DNA from 2 places in the Mesorhizobium sp. M9A.F.Ca.ET.002.03.1.2 genome. Region 1 is predicted to be linked to the other one. Evidence: riboswitches for the same ligand, from Rfam matches in the RefSeq annotation. Region 1 holds a riboswitch; the other holds the start of a gene.
The links. Region 1 has a riboswitch for S-adenosylmethionine ahead of EJ066_RS03800 (homoserine O-acetyltransferase). Riboswitches for the same ligand answer to the same signal wherever they lie in the genome.

Region 1 (11,377 bases):
GAGGCGCTGACGCTCGACCTGATCGACGAATGGATGCGGCCGAGCCGCGCCTTCCGGCTCGCCAACGCCGGCGCCATCGGCGTCAACCCCGACCAGCGCATGCAGCAGGATTCCGGGCATCTCTCCGATCTTTCCACCGGTCTCGGCATCGGCCTGCTGCAGTCGCTCATTCTGCTTGTTTCCTTCGTCGGCGTCTTGTGGTCGCTGTCTTCGGGCTTCGTTTTCCATATCGGCGGCTATTCTCTGGCCATTCCAGGCTACATGGTGTGGGCCGCGATCCTTTATGCCGGCACCGCCTCCTGGCTGAGCTGGCTGGTCGGACGGCCGCTCATCCGCTTCAACAACGACCGCTATACGCGTGAAGCGGAGCTGCGGTCCTCGGTGGTCCGCGTCAACGAGAATGTCGATGCCATCGCGCTTGCGCATGGCGAGGCTGACGCTAAGCGACGGCTTGAGCTCGACCTTGGCACCCTGCTCGGTGCCATGCGGCGCATCTACAGCGCCCAGATCAATCTCTCCTGGGTGACCGATACCTATGGCTGGATCACTGTCGTTGCGCCGATTCTGGTCGCGGCGCCGGTCTATTTCGCCGGCGATATCAGCTTCGGCGGGCTGATGATGGCGGTCGGGGCCTTCAACCAGGTCCACTCGTCGCTGCGCTGGTTCATCAACAATATCGGCGGCATCGCCGATTGGCGGGCCACGCTGATGCGGGTCGCCGACTTCCGCATTGCGCTTGGCGAAACCGACGTGCTTCACCACACAGAAAGGCGCATCGCGTTCGGCGAGAACCCAAACGGTAGCCTGACATTCGAGGCACTCGAGGTTGCGTCGCCGGATGGATGCACGAAACTCGCCGAGCCGCATGTCGAAATCCGCGCCGGCGAGCGCATCATGATCACGGGAGAGCCGCGCGCCGGCAAGACGCTGCTCTTTCGCGCCATTGCCGGTCTGTGGCCGTGGGGAAGCGGGCGTATCGGCATGCCGGCCGGAGCAGTGCCCGCCTTCGTTCCGCGCACTCCCTATTTCCCGCTCGGCACGCTGCGCGAGGTGCTCAACCATGCCGACGGCGCGACCACGGCGGACGATGCCGAGATCTCGGCGGTGCTTGCCGAGGTCGGTCTCGAGCGCCTGTCGTCCTCGCTCGACCGCTCCGCGCGCTGGGAGCGTGAACTGGGCGAAGACGAGCAACGCCTGCTCGCCTTTGCTCGGCTCGCCTTGCGACAGCCAAAATGGGTGATCATCGACGAGGCTCTGGATACGTTCGACGGTGCGACGCTGAGGCGGGTGCTGTCGATGCTGAAGGCGCGTCTTGCCGGCGCTGCGATCCTCAATATCGGCCGTGGCCAGCACAACATTGAATTCTTTCCGCGCTCATTGACGATCGTGAAAGACGTCGACCGGCCGGCCCTCAAGCCAGTCCGCGTCAAGGCCGGCGCGATCGAGCCACCCCCAGCCATCGTCCCAGCCTATCAAGAGGAATAGCCGGTCATACGCAGCCAAGCTTTATTTCGCCGTGATCGCAGCGAAATATTGCCGGCGTCGTTCGGAAGTCCGCGGCGTTAGACCGGTGCTTGACGCGCTTAAAGCGCGTCCCATTGAAGGGAGCCATGCGACGCGCTTTAGGCCTTTGTTTCTATCCATGTCGGCATCCCAAAACCGCTGCACACTTTTGGGCGACATGCATTAGCCTGCTTGCCTGCCTTGCCTGCGCTCAGGCAGCACCACTGGCCGCGCCCGCCGATACCATTGCCGTGGATGTCGAACTGGTGCTGGCGGTCGACATTTCGCACTCGATGGACGAAAGGGAATTCGCCCTGCAGCGCGCCGGTTACGTCGAGGCGCTGCGCCACCCCGACTTCATCAAGGCAGTGCGTTTGGGTGCGACCGGCCGCATTGCGCTCGCCTATTTCGAATGGGCGGGCACCGTCCGCGACGATGCGGTCATTGCCTGGCAGGTTGTCGACGGTGCAGAGAGCGCCGACGCTTTCGCCGACAAGATCGAGGCCCGCCCTTTCAGGAGCTTTCGCGGCACCTCGATTTCCGGTGCGCTCGCCTTCGGCGCGGAGCTTTTCGATGGAACCGCTTTTGAGAGCGAACGCCGCGTCATAGACATCTCTGGCGATGGCCCCAACAATATCGGGATGCCCGTCACCACGACGCGCGACGCCGCGTTGGCAAACGGCATCGTCATCAACGGCCTGCCGATCCTGATCAGCCCGTCGCCCAGCTTCAGCCATCTCGACCAATATTATGCCCAGTGCGTTACCGGCGGGCCCGGCTCCTTCGTGCTGCCGGTCTATGCCGCCTCCGAATTCGTGACCGCCATACGCCGCAAGCTGGTCCTCGAGGTCAGCGGTGTTGCCGGTCCTTGGGCCGATCCCGGGCCGATCCGGATCGAAGCGGCGGCACCGGTCGACTGTTTGCAAGGCGAGCGCGACCGTCGGTTTTTCTCCGATCCGTATTTCCCGGAGCTTGATCGCTAAGATTTTGCTGGGAAGGGGGCGGTTCCTGTATTCGGTATCATTACCTCAGGAGTAATCGACCAGTGCGCAACATCTCGGCAAACTGCTTCCATCAAGCCGGTAGTCCGGCTTCGAACCACCAGGGAGTACAGTCATGACTGCCTATGCCGTCGCCCATATGCGCCAGGTCACGCCGGGGCCGCAAATCGTCAAATACCTGCAGAAGATCGATGCGACACTGGAGCCGTTTGGCGGTCGCTTCATTGTGCATGGTAGCGAGGTGGAGCTGGTTGAGAACACCTGGCCGGGGCACCTTGTCATCATCGAGTTTCCAGACATGCGGCAGGCGCGCGGATGGTACCGCTCGCCCGCCTATCAAGAGATATTGCCGCTGCGCACCGAGAATTCCCAGTCCGATGTGTTCTTCGTCGACGGCGTCAGGCATCCACACAAGGCCACCGACGTTCTTGAATAGGATCGGCCGCGAGCAGATCCTAACGCCTCAGCAGGAACACCGCTTGCTGGCCAAAGAAATTCCAGAACCACCATGGCATCGACAGGCCGATCTTCTGGCCATTGGCGTCGAGCGCGGTTGCCTTTTCCACCGTTGCGCCGAGCTCGTCGCAGAGATTGACGAAGTCGCGGATGGTGCAGAAATGGATGTTGGGCGTGTCGTACCAGGAATAGGGCAGGTCCTTGGTCACCGGCATCCGACCGTCGAGGAACAGCGAGAGGCGCACCCGCCAGTGGCCGAAATTGGGGAAGGAGACGATGGCGTGCTTGCCGATCCTGAGCAATTCGTCGAGCACCAGCTTCGGGTTGCGGGTCGCCTGCAAGGTCTGCGACAGGACGACGAAATCAAAACCCTTGTCGGGATAGAATTCGAGGTCCTTGTCGGCGTCGCCCTGGATGACCGACAGGCCGCGCGCCACGCATTCGTTGACGCCGCGCTGCGACAGTTCCATCCCGCGGCCGTCGACCTGCTTCGTTGCCTGCAGCAATTCGAGCAGCAGCCCGTCACCGGAGCCGACGTCCAGCACCCGCGACTGCGCCGGGATGAGGTCGGCGACGACTTCGAGGTCGACGCGCTGGGCATGGTTGACACTCATGGTCTCGCCTCTTGCGTGACGCATGATCCCGATCCGAAAAGTCTGCAACTCTTCGGGGTCATGCGGCGATGCTTGGCGCATGATCCTGATCCGAAAAGTCCGCAACTTTTAGGGGTCATGCGGCGATGCCTGGCGCATGATCCTGATCCGAAAAGTCCGCTACTGGTCATGCGCTGAGCCCCCTGGCGCGCGCCGCCGAGGCGATGAAGCCGTTGATGGCGGCAAACAGCTCCGGCTCGTCGAGCAGGAAGGCGTCGTGGCCGCGATCGGTCTCGATCTCGACGAAGGACACCGAGGCGCCGGCCGCGTTCAGTGCGTGAACGACCGAGCGGCTCTCCTCGGTCGGGAACAGCCAGTCGCTTGTGAAGGAGACCAGGCAAAAACGGGTCTTGTTGCCGGCGAAGGCGTCGGCCAGCCGGCCGCCATGGTCGGCGGCGAGGTCGAAATAGTCCATCGCCCTGGTCATGTAGAGGTAGGAGTTGGCGTCGAAGCGGTCGACGAAGGTCATGCCCTGATGGCGCAGATAGCTCTCGATCTGGAAGTCGGCGTCGAAACCGAAGGTGAGCGCTTCACGGTCCTGCAGGTTGCGGCCGAATTTCCGGTGCAGGGCCGCCTCCGACAGATAGGTGATGTGAGCGGCCATGCGCGCCACCGCCAGCCCTTTTTCCGGGCGCTTGCCGTGCTCGAAATATTTGCCGCCATGCCAGTCCGGATCGGCCATCACCGCTTGCCGGCCGACCTCATGGAAGGCGATGTTCTGCGAGGAATGGCGCGCGCCGGTGGCGATCGGCAGCGCCGAGAAAACGCGCTCCGGATAGCTCGACGCCCATTGCAGCACCTGCATGCCGCCCATCGAGCCGCCGAGCACCGAGAACAGTTTTTCGATGCCGAAATGGTCGACCAGCATCAACTGCGCCCGCACCATGTCGCGGATGGTGATGATCGGCAGGTCGAGCCCGTAGGGCTTGCCGGTGGCGGGATTGGTCGAGGCGGGACCGGTGGAGCCGAGGCAGCCGCCGATGACGTTGGAACAGATGACGAAGAAGCGGCTGGTGTCGATGATCCTGCCGGGCCCGATCAGCACTTCCCACCAGCCAGGCTTGCCGGTTACTGGATTGGTGCTGGCGACATGCTGGTCGCCGGTCAGCGCATGGCAGACGAGGATGGCGTTGGAGCGGGCCTCGTTGAGCGTGCCGTAGGTCTTGTAGGCGATCTGGAACGGCGACAGCAGCGTGCCGGCGTCGAGCTTGAGCGGCTTGTCGGCACCGAAACGCAACACCGGGCTCGACGGCTCGTCGGCCTCGTTGTTGGTTCTTTTAGCGCGCAGCGCGACCATCGCGTCCCTCTTACACTAACCCATCGCGCTTTCCGAAAATCAGAACCGATTTTCGGGCCGATGCGTTTGTCCGGCCGGCAACGGACAACAAAAAACCGGCGTTGCCTTCGCAAAGCCGGTTACAGGATGCAAACGGCCCTTTAGCGAGTTGTTTAACGTGGCTGCAAGCCGACCGGCCAAATCACCACGGGATTTCGCCTCTCTTCTAGGACCGGCGCGCCCCGGCGTCAACGGCCAGCCGACACGACCAGTCGTTCACCCATGATTGCCGCCTCTCGACATTCCAGGCCACGGCTTGTATTTCCGCTGCGGCTTCCGAGCGGAAGCGTTCTCGACGGATTTTTGCAATATGAACCAGGCATCGGATCAGGCACGTCCAACGCCCCGCGCGGGGATCATGGACATCGAGGCCTATGTGCCGGGCAAAAGCACGGCGCCGGCCGGTGTCGCCAAGGTCCACAAATTGTCGTCGAACGAAAACCCGCTCGGCCCCTCGCCGAAGGCGATAGAGGCCGCACGCGACGTCGCGGCAAGACTCGACGTATATCCCGACGGCACCGCCAGGCGCCTGCGCGAGGCGATCGCCGAGGTGCATGGCCTCAATCCGGCGAACATCATCTGTTCCAACGGTTCCGACGAAATTCTGGGCCTGCTTGCGCAGACCTATCTCGCGCCCGGCGATGAAGCTGTCATCACCGAGCACGGCTTCATGGTCTACAAGATCTACATCCAGTCGGCAGGTGCTGTCCCGGTGTCGGTCAAGGAAACCGACGAACGCGCCGACGTCGATGCGGTCCTCGCTGCTGTGACGCCGCGTACCAGGATCATTTTCCTTGCCAATCCCAACAACCCGACCGGCACCTATCTGCCGTTCCAGGAGGTGCGCCGCCTGCATGCCGGCCTGCCCCGAAACGTGCTTCTGGTGCTGGATGCCGCCTATGCCGAATATGTTCGCCGCAACGACTATGAAGCCGGCGTCGAACTTGTGGCCGGCGCGGAAAACGTGGTCATGACCCGCACCTTCTCCAAGCTCGGCCTTGGCGGCGCGCGGATCGGCTGGATGTACGCGCCGATGCATATCATTGACGCGATCAACCGGGTGCGGGGTCCCTTCAACGTCAACGCGACGGCGATCGAGGCCGGCATTGCCGCGATCCGCGACCGTGCCCATGTCGAGCGCAGCGTGGCGCATAACGAGACCTGGCTATCATGGGTGAGCGAGGAATTGACCAGGCTCGGGCTGCGGGTGACGCCGAGTGTCGGCAATTTCGTCCTCATCCACTTTCCCGAGGACAAAAAGCATTCGGCTGAAGCTGCGGACAATTACCTCTCCGCGCGCGGCTACATATTGCGGCGCGTTTCCGGCTACGGCTTCCCCAATGCACTGCGCATGAGCATCGGCACCGAAGAGGCCAATCGCGGCGTTGTCGCCGCCCTCACGACATTTTTGAAAAGCTGAACCAATGACATCACCGATGTTCGAAAAGATCGCGCTTGTCGGCATTGGCCTGATCGGCTCGTCGCTGGCCCGCGTCATCCGCCGCGAAGGCCTTGCCCGCCACGTTGCCATCTCGACGCGCAGCGAAGCGACGCTGGCGCGGGCAAGCGAACTGGACCTCGGCACCTCCTACACGATGGATGCGAAAGAGGCGGTCCGCGATGCCGACCTGGTCATCGTCTCGGTGCCGGTCGGCGCTTCGGGCGAGGTCGCCGAGGAAATCGCACCGGCGCTGAAGCAGGGCGCCATCCTCACCGATGTCGGCTCGACCAAGGCGTCGGTCATTGCGCAGATTGAGCCGCATGTGCCTGATGGCGTGCATTTCATTCCCGGCCATCCGCTGGCCGGCACTGAAAAATCGGGTCCGGATGCCGGCTTTGCCGAGCTGTTCGAAAACCGCTGGTGCATCTTCACGCCATTGCCCGGCACCGATCCGGCGGCGCTGGAAAAGCTCTCGGAATTCTGGCGCCGCTGCGGCTCCAACATCGACACGATGGATCCCCAACATCACGACATGACGCTGGCCATCGTCTCGCATCTGCCGCACATCATCGCCTACAACATCGTCGGCACCGCCGACGATCTGCAGTCGGTGACCAAGTCCGAGGTCATCAAATATTCGGCCTCCGGCTTTCGTGACTTCACCCGCCTTGCCGCTTCCGACCCGACCATGTGGCGGGACGTCTGCCTGCACAACAAGGACGCCATCCTCGAAATGCTGGCGCGGTTCTCGGAAGATCTGGCCTCGCTGCAGCGGGCGATCCGCTGGGGCGACGGCGAAAAGCTGTTCGACCTGTTCACCCGCACCCGCGCCGTCCGCCGCTCGATCATCGAGGCCGGCCAGGACATCGACGTGCCGGATTTCGGCCGGCAGGCGGTCGAGCACCCGGCCAAGGGATAGGCTCTCTCAGGCCGGCCAGTGAGCCGCCATCATTGCCAACGTCTCGGCCCTGTCCGGTGCGCCCAGCCTGCCGCCGAAGCGCAGGCATTTGAGCGCGGCGGCGGCGCTGGCAAACCGCAATGCCCGTTCGATCGGCATGGCTTCCGCCAGTCCGACGGCGAAGGCGCCGTGAAACACGTCGCCGGCGGCAAGCGTATCCACGGCCTTGATCCTCGGCGCCGCGACATGGCGCACGGAGCCCACCGAGCGGTCGAACCACCAGCTTCCTGCCGCGCCGCCCGTCACGGCGACGAAAGCATCGGTGCGCCTGGCCAGCGCTTCACAGGCCTTTTGCGGACCTCGCTCCTCGCCGCAGAGGATGAACGCCGCCGGCTCCGATGCGACGATGTGCGAGGCCAGCGGAAACAGGCGTTCCAGCACGTCCCGTGGCGCGGTGTCGGCGTCCAGTATGGCCGGACGGCCGATTGCGCGCGCCGCCGCCAGGGCCAAAGCCGCTGCACCTGGCCAACGCACGTCGACCAGGACGGCGTCGAATGCCGAGAGGTCTTGGGTTGGGAGCGCCCCGGGGGCGGCCTGGGCGAGCTTGTCATAGAAAGGAACGATGATGCGCTCGCCATGCGTGTCGATCAGGATGGCCGACAGCGCCGACCGCGCACCGGTGACGCGCCGGACAAGGCTGCAATCCACGCCTTCGGCCTCGATCCCGGCGACCAGTTGATCGCCGACGGCGTCATCCCCTGCGCTTGCCCACAGCGACACTTCGGCGCCGAGGCGGCGTGCGGCGCAGGCCGCGCTCGAAGCCATGCCCGAGGCGATCTGGAGGCCGTCGGACGCGATGAACTTGCCCTGATGTGTCGGAAGCGTGTCGACGCGAAGGATCGTATCGAGCGTCAGCGCGCCAACACTGAGGAGCTTCACCGGGCTGTTCATCTATCTTCCTGTTTGACCATGATCTTTTCCGAACCGAACGTTCGGGATCATGGTTTAATCGACCGGCTTGATCTTGCCCAGCGGGATGAAACCGAGCGAGGCCTTGCCCTTGACGATCTTGAGGGGCATCGACGGTTCGTTGCCAAGCAGCGCCAATCCGGAAAAGCCCGTTTTGATCTGGCTCTTCTGCTCGGGGATGGCCTTGCCGAGAATTGCCGCAACGGCCTTCGGGTCGCTGAGCTTGATCATCAGATCAGCGTCGATCAGCCCGTCGGCATCGACCGACACCGGGCCGGAAACGGTGATGCGCGCGGTTCCCGACGACAGATCGAGCTTGCCGATGTCGACAGCCTGGCCGCGCAGGCTCCTTGGCTGGGTCTTGATCAGCGCCACGCCGTTCTTCAGCGTCACATCGCCGCCGCCGTCGAGCGGCGGCAACACGCGGCCATCGATCGCCTGCGGGTCGATTTCGAGATCGGTAAAACTCCCGGCATAGTCGATGTCCTGGCCATTCGGATGCAGCTGTCCGGCCGCCGTCCCGGCGCTGAACAGCTCGACCGGGTCTGTGCCGTCCGCCGGATCGGTCTGGGCGGACAGGCCCTCGGCCTCCAGTGAAACGCGCCGGGGCAGCGGCCAGGACAGTTTCACGTTCGCTCGCAGCGTGTCCCAGTCGATCCACAGCGGCGCCATCCCCGGAACGGAGGTCCTGAGCGGCCCCCGCAGGTCGGCGCCAGGCGACAGGATCTGGGTGACGTGCGTGACTGCGTTGAGGCTGCCGAGCGAGGCGGCGACGTTCCTGGTGTCGTCCTGATAAGCCAGACTGTCGCAGGAGACGGCGAAGCTCAGCGGATAGCCGCTGATCGTGAGATTGGCGCAGTCCGCCTCGATGCCATTGCCGTTGAGCTCGGCCACTGCTTTGTCGGCTTCGCTCTTGACCTTGTCTGCCAGGTAGAACCAGCCGGCGCTGTAGAGGCCGAACAGCACCACGATGAAAGCGCCAAGCCAGAGGAGGCGGCGGCGAAAATTCGGCGGGCGCTCGTCACTTGACGTCATGCTGCAGCTTTCGTTAACGCGAGTGTTGCGGGCGGGCTGTCGTTTCCGGCAACAACAGATAGACGGAGGCGGGTCGAAGAAAACACCGATTCCGGTGCGGTGCTGCAATCAGGCTTGGCGATATGGGCGATTTTTGGGTTTTTGGCTACGGTTCGCTGATCTGGCGGCCGGGATTCGCGCATGTCGAGACGCGCCGCGCCCGCCTTCACGGCTACCGCCGGTCGCTGTGCGTTTACTCGTTCGTGCATCGCGGCACGCGCGAACGGCCCGGCCTGGTGCTCGGCCTCGATCGTGGCGGCTCCTGCATCGGGCTGGCTTTCCGCGTTCCCGGCGATCTGCGCAACGAGGTCATCACCTATCTGCGCGAGCGCGAGCTGGTCACCAATGTCTATGTCGAGCGCATGCTTAGCATTCGCCTCGACGGTGACGATAAGGGTGGGTGCGAGATGGCCTTGGCGGTCGCCTATGTCGTCGACCGTAGCCACGAGCAATATGCCGGCGCGCTCGATGCGGCCGATGCGGCGACCGTCGTTCGCGGCGCCGTCGGCCTGTCGGGAAAGAACGAGGACTACGTGTCCAGCACGCTGGAGCACCTCGAGGCGCTGGGGATCCGCGATCACTGGCTGGAAGAGGTGGCGAAACGGATCGGATCGTGATCTCTTGTTGCCCAGCTACATCCTGAAAATCTGCTTTCCGAGATCCGCGCGATCCAGACTGTTTGTCACAGCGAGCTCGAACTCCGCCAGCGGATGGATGCCGCCGACAGGGACATGGAAATCGGATTGGCCGAAGATGTCGACAATCTCGTGCAACACTGGTCGGTCGGCTTCGACAGGCGGCGAAAAGAAGTAGCGGTAGATATTTGCCCTGATCTCGACGCCGCTCAGCAGCACGTCGAAATTGTGCAGTTCGAAACGCTCGGTGCTCATACCGCCATTGATGATCATCTGACCGCCCATCGCGAGGGTGCGGATCAATTCGCCACTGGCGGGGCCGCCGACATTATCGATGATCCCGTTCAGCTCGGCGCCGTCGGTCATGTCCATGACCGCTTCCCTTATGCCGACCGTCAAACCCGACAGATCGAGGATGGCTGTGGCACCAAGCGCCTTCAGGTCCAGCCTGTTGTAAGCGCGTCGCACCAGCGCGATCACGTTGATGCCGCGCCGTTGGGCGAATTGCATTACCATCGTCGAAACCGACGAATAGCCGGCCGTGACGGCCAGCCACTGTCCGGGCTGCACACGGGAATCCGCCAGCAGGTCCCAGGCGGTGATGGGGTTCACCATCTGCCCGGCACGTTCGACCGGATAGTCGGCGGGCAGCGGGATCAGCCATTCGGCCGGAACGGCCGCATATTCGGCCCAGCTGTTGTAGTAGCTGAATGCGACGAGCGTGCCCGGGTTCAAGGCGACGTTCGCGCCCACGGCCTCGACAATGCCGGCGCCATGGTTTCCGGCGATCTGCCGGGGAAAATGCGGCTTCTTCGGTTCGGGATAGAGGTTCTGGATGAACAGAAAGTCGCCAGGATTGACCGAGGCGGAGACCATCCTGACCAGCACCTCGCCGTCGCCAATTCGCGGAACGGGAACGTCGTCCAGATAGAGCACGTCCCGCGGGGAGCCGATTGCGTCGAACACGATTGCTTTCATGGCGGTCTCCAATAACGGGCGATCTGGGGCAAGCAGCCTGGACGTGACCAGATTGCTTGCACCGACGTTTTCATCGGCATCGCGGAACCTAAGGCCGCCGGCACAAATCGGAATTGGCAGATTTGACAATCTATATGCTAAAATTGCCATATTGCCTGTTCGAAGGATGTGATCTTGGACAACCGCCCCCTCCACGCCGTGATCTGGCTGCCGTCGACCTTCTATTCGGCCGTTGCCGCGACGCTTGTCGAAATGTTCGAGCTGGTGAACATCATTCGCGGCGCGCCGGCGATTTCCTTCGAATTCGTGGCGCGGCAGGCCGACGCCACGACGACGCCTGGAATTTCCTTTCACACCAGACACGAACCCTCGCAGCGCATGGACCTGCTGATCCTCCTGGCCATGCCCGGCATGCAAATCCCGGAGCTTGTTG
Region 2 (11,377 bases), 1.6 Mb from region 1:
CATCTGTTTCAACGAGGGCTCCAGCCGGATCGAAAGCTGGAATATCAAGGACTGCACGCTCACCAGCGGCTTTCCTACGACCGTCTTGCTGTGGGGCGACTCGTTCGCCGCCCACTATGTTTCAGGCCTGGAGGCCAACGTAAATCACCTTCAAGCCAACATCGTGGAATATACCTACGCAGGCTGCCCGCCGATTCTCTCCTACTTCTCCTATGCGCGCCCGGATTGTAAGCGGTTCAATCAGCGGGCTCTGAAGGTCATCCGGGACGTCGGCATCAAGACGGTTGTGCTCAGCGGTCGGTGGACCGACTACGAGGCCAGAAGTTTCGACGGCCTCCAGCAAACGATCGATACGCTTGGCGGCATGGGCGTGCGCGTGTTCGTCATCGGCCAGTCTCCGCAGTTCATAACCGACGTTCGGAAAATTGCGTTCTTCGCAAAGCGCGAAAATCTCGACGATACATCCTGGCCAATGGCCATGGATCCCGACATCAACGAGCGTGTGCGCTCATTCACCAAAGGCGCCACCTTCATCGATCCGCTGAAATTCCTCTGCAGCGCAGGACGCTGCTCCTATACCGACGCGGGTCAGTTTCTCTATTTCGACTATGGCCACTTCTCTTCGATCGGGGCCACGCTGGCGATTTCGAAATACTGGCCGGCTTTTGCCGCTGACAACGCCCTTGCCACGACGGAGTAACGGGTTGGGCGCGCTTAACGATTGCCCGAACGCCGGCTTGCGTGGTAACGAGGCTGCTGCGCGGGTATGATGTAATGGTAGCTTGTCAGCTTCCCAAGCTGAACGCGCGGGTTCGATTCCCGCTACCCGCTCCAGCCTTCAGCCCACCTCCCTTAAAATGAAGTCGTGCAGCATCTTGGCCGCCGGCGACAGCACGCGGTTCTTCACGGTGATCAGGCTGTAGGGCCTGACTTCGATGTCGAACTCTGTCTGGACGACGTCGATGGCGCCGGCCAGCCCTTCGGGGTTCTGGATGAATTTCGCCACCTGGACCGACACCGGCGCGATGGCGTCCGACTGCGCGACCATGACCAGGGTCAGGAGCAGGGAGCTGGTGTTGAGGATGCGGTCCGGCAACGCGATGTTGCGGTTCAGGAAATTGCTTTCCATCGCTTGGCGCAGCGGCGAGCCGCCCGACTGGAAAACCCAGTCGTAGGCGGCGGTCTCCTCCAACCGCACCGCCTTGCCTTTGGTGAGCGGGTGGCCGCGGCGCACGATCAGGCAGGCTTTTTCGACGCCGATGACGCGGGCCTCGAACAGCCGTGGATTGAGGTCGTCGGGGATGCGCGCGATGATGAAATCGTGACGCGTGGCGATCAGCTCGCGCGCCAGCACATTGGAGGTCTCGACCTGCATGGTGATCTCGATGCGCGGATAGATGCGCCGGATTTCGCGGATCGCCGGTACGGCAAGCTCGATCGCCGGCGCCGTCACAGCACCCAGGAACACCGAACCGCCCTTGCCCGCCTTGAGCTCGGATATCTCGCGGTCGACCTCACGCATCTCGAGCAGTATCGAACGCGCGCGCCTCGCTAACGCCTTGCCATAAGGCGTCAACGTGATGCCGCGCGGCAGTCTTTCGCACAGCTTCACGTCGAGCACCGCCTCCATCTCGGCGATCATGCGCGAGGCGGCGGGCTGCGAAATGTTCATGACCTGGGCCGCCGCACTCACCCGGCCATGGTCGTCGAGGGCTGCGATCATGCGCATGTGACGCAGGCTGAGGCCGCTGCGCAGCAGGGTCTCGCCGTTACCTGGAATTCCTTCGTAACCGTCTGAAAGCCCGCCAGAATTCCGCAACGCCGCCATGATCTCCGTTTACTCCCACGCTCGTGGCCGGCCGGCAATCCGACCAAGTTTCCATCCACCTTCAATACATATCAGTTTCGATATAGCAACCATCAAAGATCGCATTTGACAGTTATGGCAAAGGACCACACCCTCCGCGCGTCCTGAGGCTTGACCGTCGCCAGCGAAAAAATCGCACCGACTGGAACCAGAGTCTCAGGGCCGATTGGGAGGATACCGGAGATCGATATGACGGCAGCGGCGCGTTTTGGCGCTCCTACACGATCGCGCGGCCCACGAAACCCAGGGTGCGCGTCCATCAACCAGGGAGAGTTAATGTGAAGATCATCAAGACACTGGCCGCCGTCGCGGCCCTTGGCATCGCGGCCATGACGGTTCCGGCACAGGCAGGCGAAGGCCTCGTCGGCGTGCTGATGCCCACCAAGACCTCGCAGCGCTGGATCAACGACGGCGACGCCGTCAAGTCCCAGCTGGAGGCTCTGGGCTATAGTGTCGACCTGCAATATGCGCAGGACGACATTCCGAACCAGCTCAGCCAGCTGGAAAACGAAATCACCAAGGGCCCGAAGGCGCTGGTCATCGCCTCGATCGACGGCACCACAATGTCGGACGCGCTGCAGAAGGCGGCTGACGCCGGCGTCGTCGTCGTCGCCTATGACCGCCTGATAAAGAAGACCGGGAACGTCGACTACTACACCACCTTCGACAATTTCGGCGTCGGCGTCATCCAGGCCAAATCGCTACTCAAGGGCCTCGGTTATCCGGAGAACAAGGGTCCGTTCAACGTCGAGCTGTTCGGCGGTTCGCCGGACGACAACAACGCCTTCTTCTTCTACGACGGCGCCATGTCTGTGCTGCAGCCGCTGATCGACGACAAGACCCTCGTCGTAAAGTCCGGCCAGATGGGCATGGACAAGGTCGGCACGCTCCGCTGGCTGGCAGCAACGGCCCAGGCCCGCATGGACAATCTGCTCTCCGCCAACTACTCGGATGGCAGCCGCGTCGATGGCGTGCTTTCGCCGTATGACGGCCTCTCGCGCGGCATCATCGCCTCGTTGCGCGCCGTCGGTTACGGCACGGCCGATCAGCCGTGGCCTGTCGTCACCGGCCAGGACGCCGAGACCGCTTCGGTCAAGGCGATCATCGCCGGCGAGCAGTACTCGACCGTGTTCAAGGACACCCGCGAACTCGCCAAGTCGACCGTCGAGCTCGTCGACAAGGTGCTCTCGGGCGGCAAGCCGGAAGGCCTCGACACCACGACCTACAACAACGACGTCAAGGTCGTTCCCTCGATCCTGCTGACGCCGCATGATGTCGACAAGTCGAACTACCAGGCCCTGGTGGTCGACTCCGGCTACATCAAGGCCGACGAGCTGAAGTAACCGCAGTTGCAAAGCCTGGGGTCCTGCGCAACGCAGGACCCCTTTTCGTTAGCGAGCGAGCCCGGTATTGTTTCCGGACCTCGGAGGAGTGGTGTTCCCGATGGCCTCGAAGATTTTGGAGATGCGTGACATCACCAAGACGTTTCCCGGCGTCAAGGCGCTGTCGAATGTCAATCTCAGCGTCGAGGAAGGCGAGATCCACGCCGTGGTCGGCGAGAACGGCGCCGGCAAATCGACGCTGATGAAGGTGCTGTCAGGGGTATACCCATCCGGCACTTATGACGGCCAAATCATCTATCGCGGGGATGAGTGCCATTTCAAAGGCATCCACGATAGCGAGCGCCACGGCATCGTCATCATCCACCAGGAACTCGCGCTGGTGCCGATGCTGTCGATCGCCGAGAACATCTTTCTCGGCAACGAGCGCGCCAGATACGGCATCATCGACTGGAATGCCAACGAGACGCGCACCAGCGCTCTGCTCAAGAAGGTGGGTCTCAAGGAGGATCCCAAGACGCTGATCACCAATATCGGCGTCGGCAAGCAGCAACTGGTCGAGATCGCCAAGGCGCTCAGCAAGGAAGTGCAGCTGCTGATCCTCGACGAACCGACGGCGAGCCTGTCCGAAAAGGACAGCCAGGCGCTGCTTGACCTGCTGCTCGAATTCAAGCGGCAGGGCATCACCTCGATCCTGATCTCGCACAAGCTCAACGAGGTCAACCGGGTCGCCGACAAGGTCACGATCATCCGCGACGGGCGGACCATCGAGACGCTGGTCAAGAAAGACATCCGTGAAGACCGCATCATCACCTCGATGGTCGGCCGCTCGCTCGATAACCGCTTCCCGCCGCGTGAGCCCAAGATCGGCGAGACCGTGCTCGAAGTGAAGAACTGGTCGGTCTATCACCCGATCCATGCCGAGCGGCAGGTGATCAAGGGTATCGATATCGACGTTCGCAAAGGCGAGGTGGTCGGCATTGCGGGGCTGATGGGCGCCGGCCGCACCGAATTCGCGATGAGCCTGTTCGGCCGGTCGTATGGCCGCCACATCACCGGCGAGGTGCGCCTCAAAGGCAAGCCGATCGATATCTCTTCGGTGAGCAAGGCGGTGGAACACGGCATTGCCTACGTCACCGAGGACCGCAAGACCTACGGGCTCAATCTGATCGATCACATCAAGCACAATATCACGCTGGCCAATCTCGGCGGCGTGTCGCGGCATAGCGTCATCGATGATCTGCGCGAGCTCAGCGTTGCCAACGACTATCGCAAGAGGACCAATATCCGCGCCTCGAGCGTCTATCAGATGACCGGCAATCTCTCAGGCGGCAACCAGCAGAAAGTGGTGCTGTCAAAGTGGTTGTTCGCCAATCCGGAAGTGCTGATCCTCGACGAGCCGACGCGCGGCATCGATGTCGGCGCCAAGTACGAAATCTACACCATTATTGCGCGTCTCGCCGCGGAGGGTAAGGCGATCATCGTCATCTCATCGGAAATGCCTGAATTGCTCGGCATCACCGATCGCATCTACGTCATGAACGAAGGGCGCATCGTCGGCGAAATGGCGGCGAGCGACGCCAGCCAGGAAAAGATCATGCGCGCCATCGTTCGCGGAGAAGGAAAAAAAGCATCATGAGTACCGAGAGCGCTCCCGGACCGCAGAGCGGTGTCGCCCAGGACCTACAACAGACACCTCGCGTTGCCGTCTCGGCGCTGGTTACCAATCTGCGCGAATACGGCCTGATCCTGGCGCTGATCGCCATCATGGTGTTCTTCCAGTTCACGACGTCCGGAACGCTGTTCAAGCCGGTGAACCTGAGCAATCTGGTGCAGCAGAACAGCTTCATCATCGTTATGGCGCTGGGCATGCTGCTGGTGATCGTCTCCGGCCATATCGATCTCAGCGTCGGCTCCGTCGCCGGCTTCATCGGCGCGCTGGCGGCGATGATGATGGTCATCTGGCCGCTCGGCCCCTTGAGCAATCCGCTGGTGGTGTCGATCATCTGCCTGATCGTGGGTGGCGCGATCGGCGCCGCTCAAGGCTACTGGATTGCCTATCACCGAATACCGAGCTTCATCGTCACGCTGGCGGGGATGCTGATCTTCCGCGGCATCTGCCAGGCGCTGCTGGGTGGCGGATCTTCCGTGGGACCGCTTCCAGTCGGCTTCAAGGCGCTCAGCTCCGGCTTCATCCCGGACCTGATCGGCCCATTGACGCTGATACCGCCGACCGTGAACGCGGCTGGCAAGACCATAGTCGGCAGCGGCCTGACGCTGCACATTACGACGCTCTTGATCGGCCTCGTCGCCGTGCTCGCCTACGCCTATTTCGGGCTCAGGGCACGGCGCACCCGCGAACGGCATGGCTACGAAGCCGAACCTTTCTCGCTGTTCGTCGTCAAGACCTTGGTGATCAGCGTGCTGGCGCTGTTCCTGGTGTACCAGTTCGCCACCTACAGGGGCCTGCCAATCGTCCTCATGGTGATGGGCGTGCTGATCGCCCTGTTCGTCTTCGCCACCAAACGTATGACAATCGGCCGCCGCATCTACGCGATGGGCGGCAATGCCAAGGCGGCACAGCTTTCGGGCATCAAGACCGAGCGGCTGACGCTGATGGTGTTCATCAATATGGGCGTGCTGTCGGCGCTTGGCGGACTGATCATCGCGGCGCGTCTGGGCCAGGCGGTGCCGGCGGCGGGCCTCGGCAGCGAGCTCGACGTCATTGCCGCCGTGTTCATCGGCGGCGCTTCGGCGATGGGCGGCGTCGGACAAGTCATCGGCGCGGTGGTCGGCGGTTTCATCATGGGCGTCATGAACAACGGCATGTCGATCATGGGTGTCAATGTTGACTGGCAGCAGGTTGTCAAAGGCCTGGTGCTGCTCGGCGCCGTGGTGTTCGACGTCTACAACAAGAACAAGGCTTAGGGGCGAGGGAGCAGGAAGCATACGGGTCACATCGCGGCTGCCGGGCGACGCAAAGAAGTCCCTGACGGACCAGGCCCGCGAGCGCAATCCGGACGAAGAGTTTCACCCGTGGCGCGGATTGGTTCCGAGCCGCGCAGGTTAAGGTTTGCCAAGCGGGCGACCAGGCCAAGGCACTAGAGAGAGGGCATATCATGCTGATTTCCCAGATCCTCGATGACGCGGAGACCATCCGCGTCGTCGCCCGTAACGGCGGCAAGACCCGGATCATCAACGGCGCCCGCAGCGTCTATTCGCTGGCGATGGAGGCTGCGCGCACCGGCACCGGGCTCGCCGCCCTCATCGAGCGCAAGGGATTCGGTGAAGCGGTCGACCTCGACGCCGCCTACAAGAAGGGGCGGCTCCTGTCGCCGATCAACCATCCGGACCCGGCGCATCTCCACCTCACCGGCACCGGGCTGACGCACCTCGGCTCCGCCGCGACCCGCGATTCCATGCACAAGAAGCTCGATACAGACGGCGAAGAGCAGCTCACCGATTCCATGAAGATGTTCCGCATGGGGCTGGAGGGCGGCAAGCCGGCCAAGGGCCAGACGGGCGTGCAGCCGGAATGGTTCTACAAGGGCAACGGCACCATGGCGGTGGCGCCCGGTGCGGCGCTGCTGTCGCCCGCCTTCGCCCAGGATGCCGGCGAGGAGCCAGAGATCGCCGGCATCTACGTCATCGGCGACGACGGCGCACCGTTCCGCGTCGGCTTCACCCTGTCAAACGAGTTTTCCGACCACGTCACCGAGCGCGTGAACTATCTTTTCCTCGCGCATTCCAAGCTGCGCAACGCCTCGTTCGGGCCGGAGATCCTGATCGGCGACCTGCCGTCCGACGTCAGGGGTTCCTCGCGCATCATCCGCGACGGCAAGCTGCTGTGGGAAAAGCCGTTCCTGTCGGGCGAAGCGAACATGTCGCACACCATCGCCAATCTCGAACATCACCACTTCAAGTATTCGGCCTTCCGCCAGCCGGGCGACGTGCATGTGCATATGTTCGGCACGGCGACGCTGTCGTTCGCCGACGGCATCAGGACGGAGGCCGGCGACGTTTTCGAGATCGAGGCCAAGGATTTTGGCCTGCCGCTGCGCAACCCGCTCGAAATCGAACAGCCGATGAAAGTGGCGGTGAAGGCGTTGTAAGAGGGGTGATCTCCCCCTTGAGGGGAGATGTCGCCAAAGGCGACAGAGGGGGTCGTCTCACATAAATCGCCAACGCCGTCGCTGGTGGCGGAACGGCGATGGCACTTTACGCGCAGCGACCCCTATGGCCTGCCGGCCATCTCCCCTCAAGGGGGAGAACGACGCCTCAACCTCAGTAAATATCGAAGTCGAAATACTTGGCCTGGATCTTCTTGTAGGTGCCGTCGGCGACGATGGCGTCTATTGCCGCGTTGAGCTTTTCGCGCAACGCATTGTCTTCCTGGCGCACGGCGATGCCCGCTTCCGTCTCGGTTCCCTTGACGTCGCCGACCATCTTGCAGCAGCCGTCGCTCGACTTCTTCATCCAGTCCATCAGTACGAATTTGTCTGAAAGGACGGCATCGAGGCGGCCGTTCACCAAGTCGGCGACCGCCTCTTCCTGGGTTGGATAGAGTTTCGCCTCCGCGCCGGCCTTGCCGTAGACGTCCTGCGCATAGTCGGCCTGGGTGGTCGAAGCCTGGGCGCCAACTATCTTGCCGGCGAGCGCGGCGGGTTCGGTCGAGGCAATATCGGTGTCCTTCAGGGCCACCAGCGAAAGCGGCGTCGTATAGTATTTGTTGGTGAAGGAGACCTGCTTCTTGCGCTCCTCGGTGATGCTCATCGAGGCGACGATGGCGTCGAACTTTCTGGCCTGAAGCGCCGGAATCATGCCGTCCCAGTCCTGCGTGACAAGTTCGCATTCGACCTTCATCTGCGCGCAAAGCGCCTCGGCGATGTCGATATCGAAGCCGACAAGCTTGCCATCCGCGGTCATGGTGTTGAATGGCGGATAGGCACCCTCGGTGCCGATCTTCAATTTTTCCTGTGCATGCGCCGACAAGGACCCGGCCGATATCACCAGCATGGCAGCTGTTGCTGCTGATGCGATCCATCTTGAAATCTTCATTTTTGTTCCCTTTTCCAGTCACCTTGACGGCCGAGCACAGCCAAGCACGACCCGCAAGGTCAGGCAAGCACGGTTTGATTGTGATGAGCGATCAGCGCGCGGCGCGGAAATGCTTGGACAGTTTCAGGCCCTGTGCCTGATAGTTCGAGCCGAGATCGGTGCCGTAGAGCGCCTGCGGCCGCTTCAGCATATGCTCGTAGACCAGCCGCCCGACGATCTGGCCGTGGTCGAGGATGAACGGCACTTCGTGGCTGCGCACTTCGAGCACCGCCCGGCTGCCGGTACCGCCTGTCGCCGAATGGCCAAAGCCCGGATCGAAGAAACCGGCATAATGGACACGGAACTCGCCGACCAGCGGATCGAAGGGCGTCATCTCGGCGGCGTAGAGCGGCGGTACGTGCACCGCCTCCTGGCTGACGAGGATATAGAATTCGTCCGGATCAAGCACCAATTCGCCGGCGCCGCTCTTATAGAGCGGCTCCCAGAAATCGACGACATCCTGTGCGGCGCGCTTGTCTACATCGACCAGCCCGGTGTGGTGCTTGCCGCGGTAGCCGACCAGGCCGTCCTTGTCGCCATCGAGATCGATCGACAGCGCGATGCCGCCGCCGGAAATGTTGGGCGGCTCTGTGGCGACGAGCGTCTCGGCGCGGTGCAATTCGTGCAACTCGCTCTCGGACAAAAGCGCATTGCCGGTGCGGAACCTGATCTGCGACAGCCGCGAGCCGGCGCGGACGACGATCGGAAAGGTGCGGGGGCTGACTTCCAGATAGAGCGGGCCGTTGTAGCCGGCGGCGATCTTGTCGAACTCGTGGCCGCGATCGGTCATCACGCGAGTGAAGATGTCGAGCCGTCCGGTCGAGCTCTTCGGATTGGCCGAGGCCGAAATGTTTGCCGGAAGCGCCAGGCTTTCGAGCAGCGGCACGATATAGACGCAACCCGTCTCCAGCACCGCACCGTCAGCGAGATTGATTTCGTGCAGCTTCAGCCGGTCGAGCTTTTCAGCGACCCTGTGGTTCGGGCCCGGCAGGAAGGAGGCGCGCACCCGCCAGGCCTTGTCGCCAAGCCTGAGGTCGAGACTGGCCGGCTGGATCTGGTCGGCATCGAGCGCGCGCGGCGACTTCAGCGCGCCCGACTGGAACAGCGCGGAAATATCCTGATCGGGAAGAATGCCTGTCTGCCGCAAAGTCTGACTCCGCTCTGCTGGTACAAACCTCTTAATCAAGCCGGCAATTGACGCAAGCGCGGTGCGGGTCTAAAGGGTCGTTATCCCGTGGTGATTTGGCCGGTCGGCTTGCAGCCACGTTAAACAAGTCGCTAAAGGACCGTCGGGCCGCAAGGCCGTATGGACCGGTTGCGACTTTCGCGGCCGGTTTTTTTGTGTCTGGAACAAAAGCGATGAGCACCAAGAAGCGTAACTGGAAGCCTCAAACGGCACTCGTGCATGGCGGAACGCTGCGTTCCGGCTTCGGCGAAACCTCGGAGGCGATGTATCTCACCCAAGGCTATGTCTACGAGACGGCGCAAGCGGCGGAAGCGCGCTTCAAGGGCGAGGAACCGGGCTTCATCTATTCGCGCTACGCCAATCCGACGGTCGACATGTTCGAAAAGCGCATGTGTGCGCTGGAAGGCGCCGAAGATGCCCGCGCCACCGCATCCGGCATGGCGGCGGTGACGGCGGCGTTGCTGTGCAGCGCCAGGGCCGGCGACCATATCGTGGCGGCGCGCGCGCTGTTCGGCTCCTGCCGCTGGGTGATCGAGACGCTGGCGCCGAGGTACGGCATCGAGGCGACGCTGGTCGACGGCACCGACATCGCCAATTGGGAAAAGGCGGTCAGGCCCAACACCAAGCTGTTCTTCCTGGAAAGCCCGACCAATCCGACGCTGGAAGTCGTCGACATCGCAGCTGTCGCCTCGCTTGCCAATTCGATCGGCGCGCGGCTGATCGTCGACAACGTCTTCGCCACGCCCTTGCAGCAGAAGCCGTTGCAGCTCGGCGCCCATATCGTCGTCTATTCGGCGACCAAGCACATCGACGGCCAGGGGCGCTGCCTTGGCGGCATCATCCTGTCGGATAAGAATTGGATCGACGAGAACCTGCACGACTATTTCCGTCACACCGGCCCCAGCCTCTCGCCCTTCAATGCCTGGACGCTGCTGAAGGGCCTGGAAACGCTGCCGCTGCGCGTGCGCCAGCAGACGGAAAGTGCCGGCCGGATAGCGAACTTCCTCGCCGAGCGGCCGGAGATTGCCCGTGTCATCTATCCCGGCCGCGACGATCACCCGCAGGCGGCCGTCGTCAAGAGGCAGATGTCGGGCGGCTCGACGCTGATCTGCCTCGATGTCCAGGGCGGCAAGCAGGCGGCTTTCGCCTTCCAGAACGCGCTGGATATCGTGCTGATCTCCAACAATCTCGGCGACGCCAAGAGCCTGATCACTCATCCGGCGACGACGACGCACAAGAACCTCAGCGATGAGGCGCGCGCCGAACTTGGCATCGGACCAGGCACGCTCAGGCTGTCCGTCGGCCTGGAAGACACCGACGACCTGCTCGAGGACATCGAGCGGGCATTGAAAGCCGCCAGATAGGGATAAGCGGCCGTCTCGCCTGATCGGCGGCGCCATTCAGGCGCCTGACGGCGTCTCTTCCAGCTCCGCAACGGCCTTGGTAGGAATGGTCATCGTGTTGCCGCGCCAGTCGACGGCGCCGCCGAGCCAGCCACGCGCCCATATCGCCGGCAGGATCAAGTCTCGCATAATCATTGCCGGGATCATGCGCAGCGACAGGTGCCAGCCCTTGTCCGAGGCCAGGGCGCATTCCGGGAGATAGGCAGCCACCAGCACGGCAAGGGCGGTTGCCGGCAAGCTGAAGCCGGCGCCGGCCGCCGCAACCAGCGCAAACACCAGCGGCGGCATCGCTCCGACCAGGATTTCGGGCGCGAAGAACAGCGGAAAGGTGACGCGGCGCAGGCGCGCCCAGCGGGCCTGGCGCGACCAGATCTCGCTAAATGTGCGCAAACCGAGCGGCTGCTCGAAGGGCGAGGCGACAAGATTGACGCGCAGCCCGAGCCCATTGACCAGCTTGGTCGCAGCGGCATCCTCGGCAATCTCG

Region 2: linked by a shared signal. The riboswitch ahead of EJ066_RS11410 (O-succinylhomoserine sulfhydrylase) and the one ahead of EJ066_RS03800 (homoserine O-acetyltransferase) in region 1 are both predicted to bind S-adenosylmethionine.

The regions. Positions count from the first base shown of each region.
Region 1 covers NZ_CP034443.1:758,898-770,274, reverse strand. The annotation lists gene EJ066_RS03820 (ABC transporter ATP-binding protein/permease) at 1-1,485, shown strand, start outside; gene EJ066_RS03815 (DUF1194 domain-containing protein) at 1,755-2,486, shown strand; gene EJ066_RS03810 (DUF1330 domain-containing protein) at 2,620-2,940, shown strand; gene metW (methionine biosynthesis protein MetW) at 2,960-3,574, opposite strand; gene EJ066_RS03800 (homoserine O-acetyltransferase) at 3,741-4,910, opposite strand; SAM riboswitch at 5,031-5,108, opposite strand; gene hisC (histidinol-phosphate transaminase) at 5,260-6,369, shown strand; gene EJ066_RS03790 (prephenate/arogenate dehydrogenase family protein) at 6,374-7,309, shown strand; gene EJ066_RS03785 (PfkB family carbohydrate kinase) at 7,316-8,239, opposite strand; gene EJ066_RS03780 (DUF2125 domain-containing protein) at 8,294-9,292, opposite strand; gene EJ066_RS03775 (gamma-glutamylcyclotransferase) at 9,415-9,948, shown strand; gene EJ066_RS03770 (zinc-binding dehydrogenase) at 9,964-10,944, opposite strand; gene EJ066_RS03765 (helix-turn-helix domain-containing protein) at 11,119-11,377, shown strand, end outside.
Region 2 covers NZ_CP034443.1:2,317,523-2,328,899, reverse strand. The annotation lists gene EJ066_RS11455 (acyltransferase family protein) at 1-700, shown strand, start outside; tRNA gene EJ066_RS11450 (tRNA-Gly) at 761-834, shown strand; gene EJ066_RS11445 (LysR family transcriptional regulator) at 839-1,828, opposite strand; gene chvE (multiple monosaccharide ABC transporter substrate-binding protein) at 2,146-3,210, shown strand; gene mmsA (multiple monosaccharide ABC transporter ATP-binding protein) at 3,311-4,846, shown strand; gene mmsB (multiple monosaccharide ABC transporter permease) at 4,843-6,135, shown strand; gene araD1 (AraD1 family protein) at 6,327-7,319, shown strand; gene EJ066_RS11420 (ABC transporter substrate-binding protein) at 7,492-8,265, opposite strand; gene EJ066_RS11415 (2'-deoxycytidine 5'-triphosphate deaminase) at 8,357-9,451, opposite strand; SAM riboswitch at 9,529-9,606, shown strand; gene EJ066_RS11410 (O-succinylhomoserine sulfhydrylase) at 9,664-10,854, shown strand; gene EJ066_RS11405 (ceramide glucosyltransferase) at 10,891-11,377, opposite strand, start outside.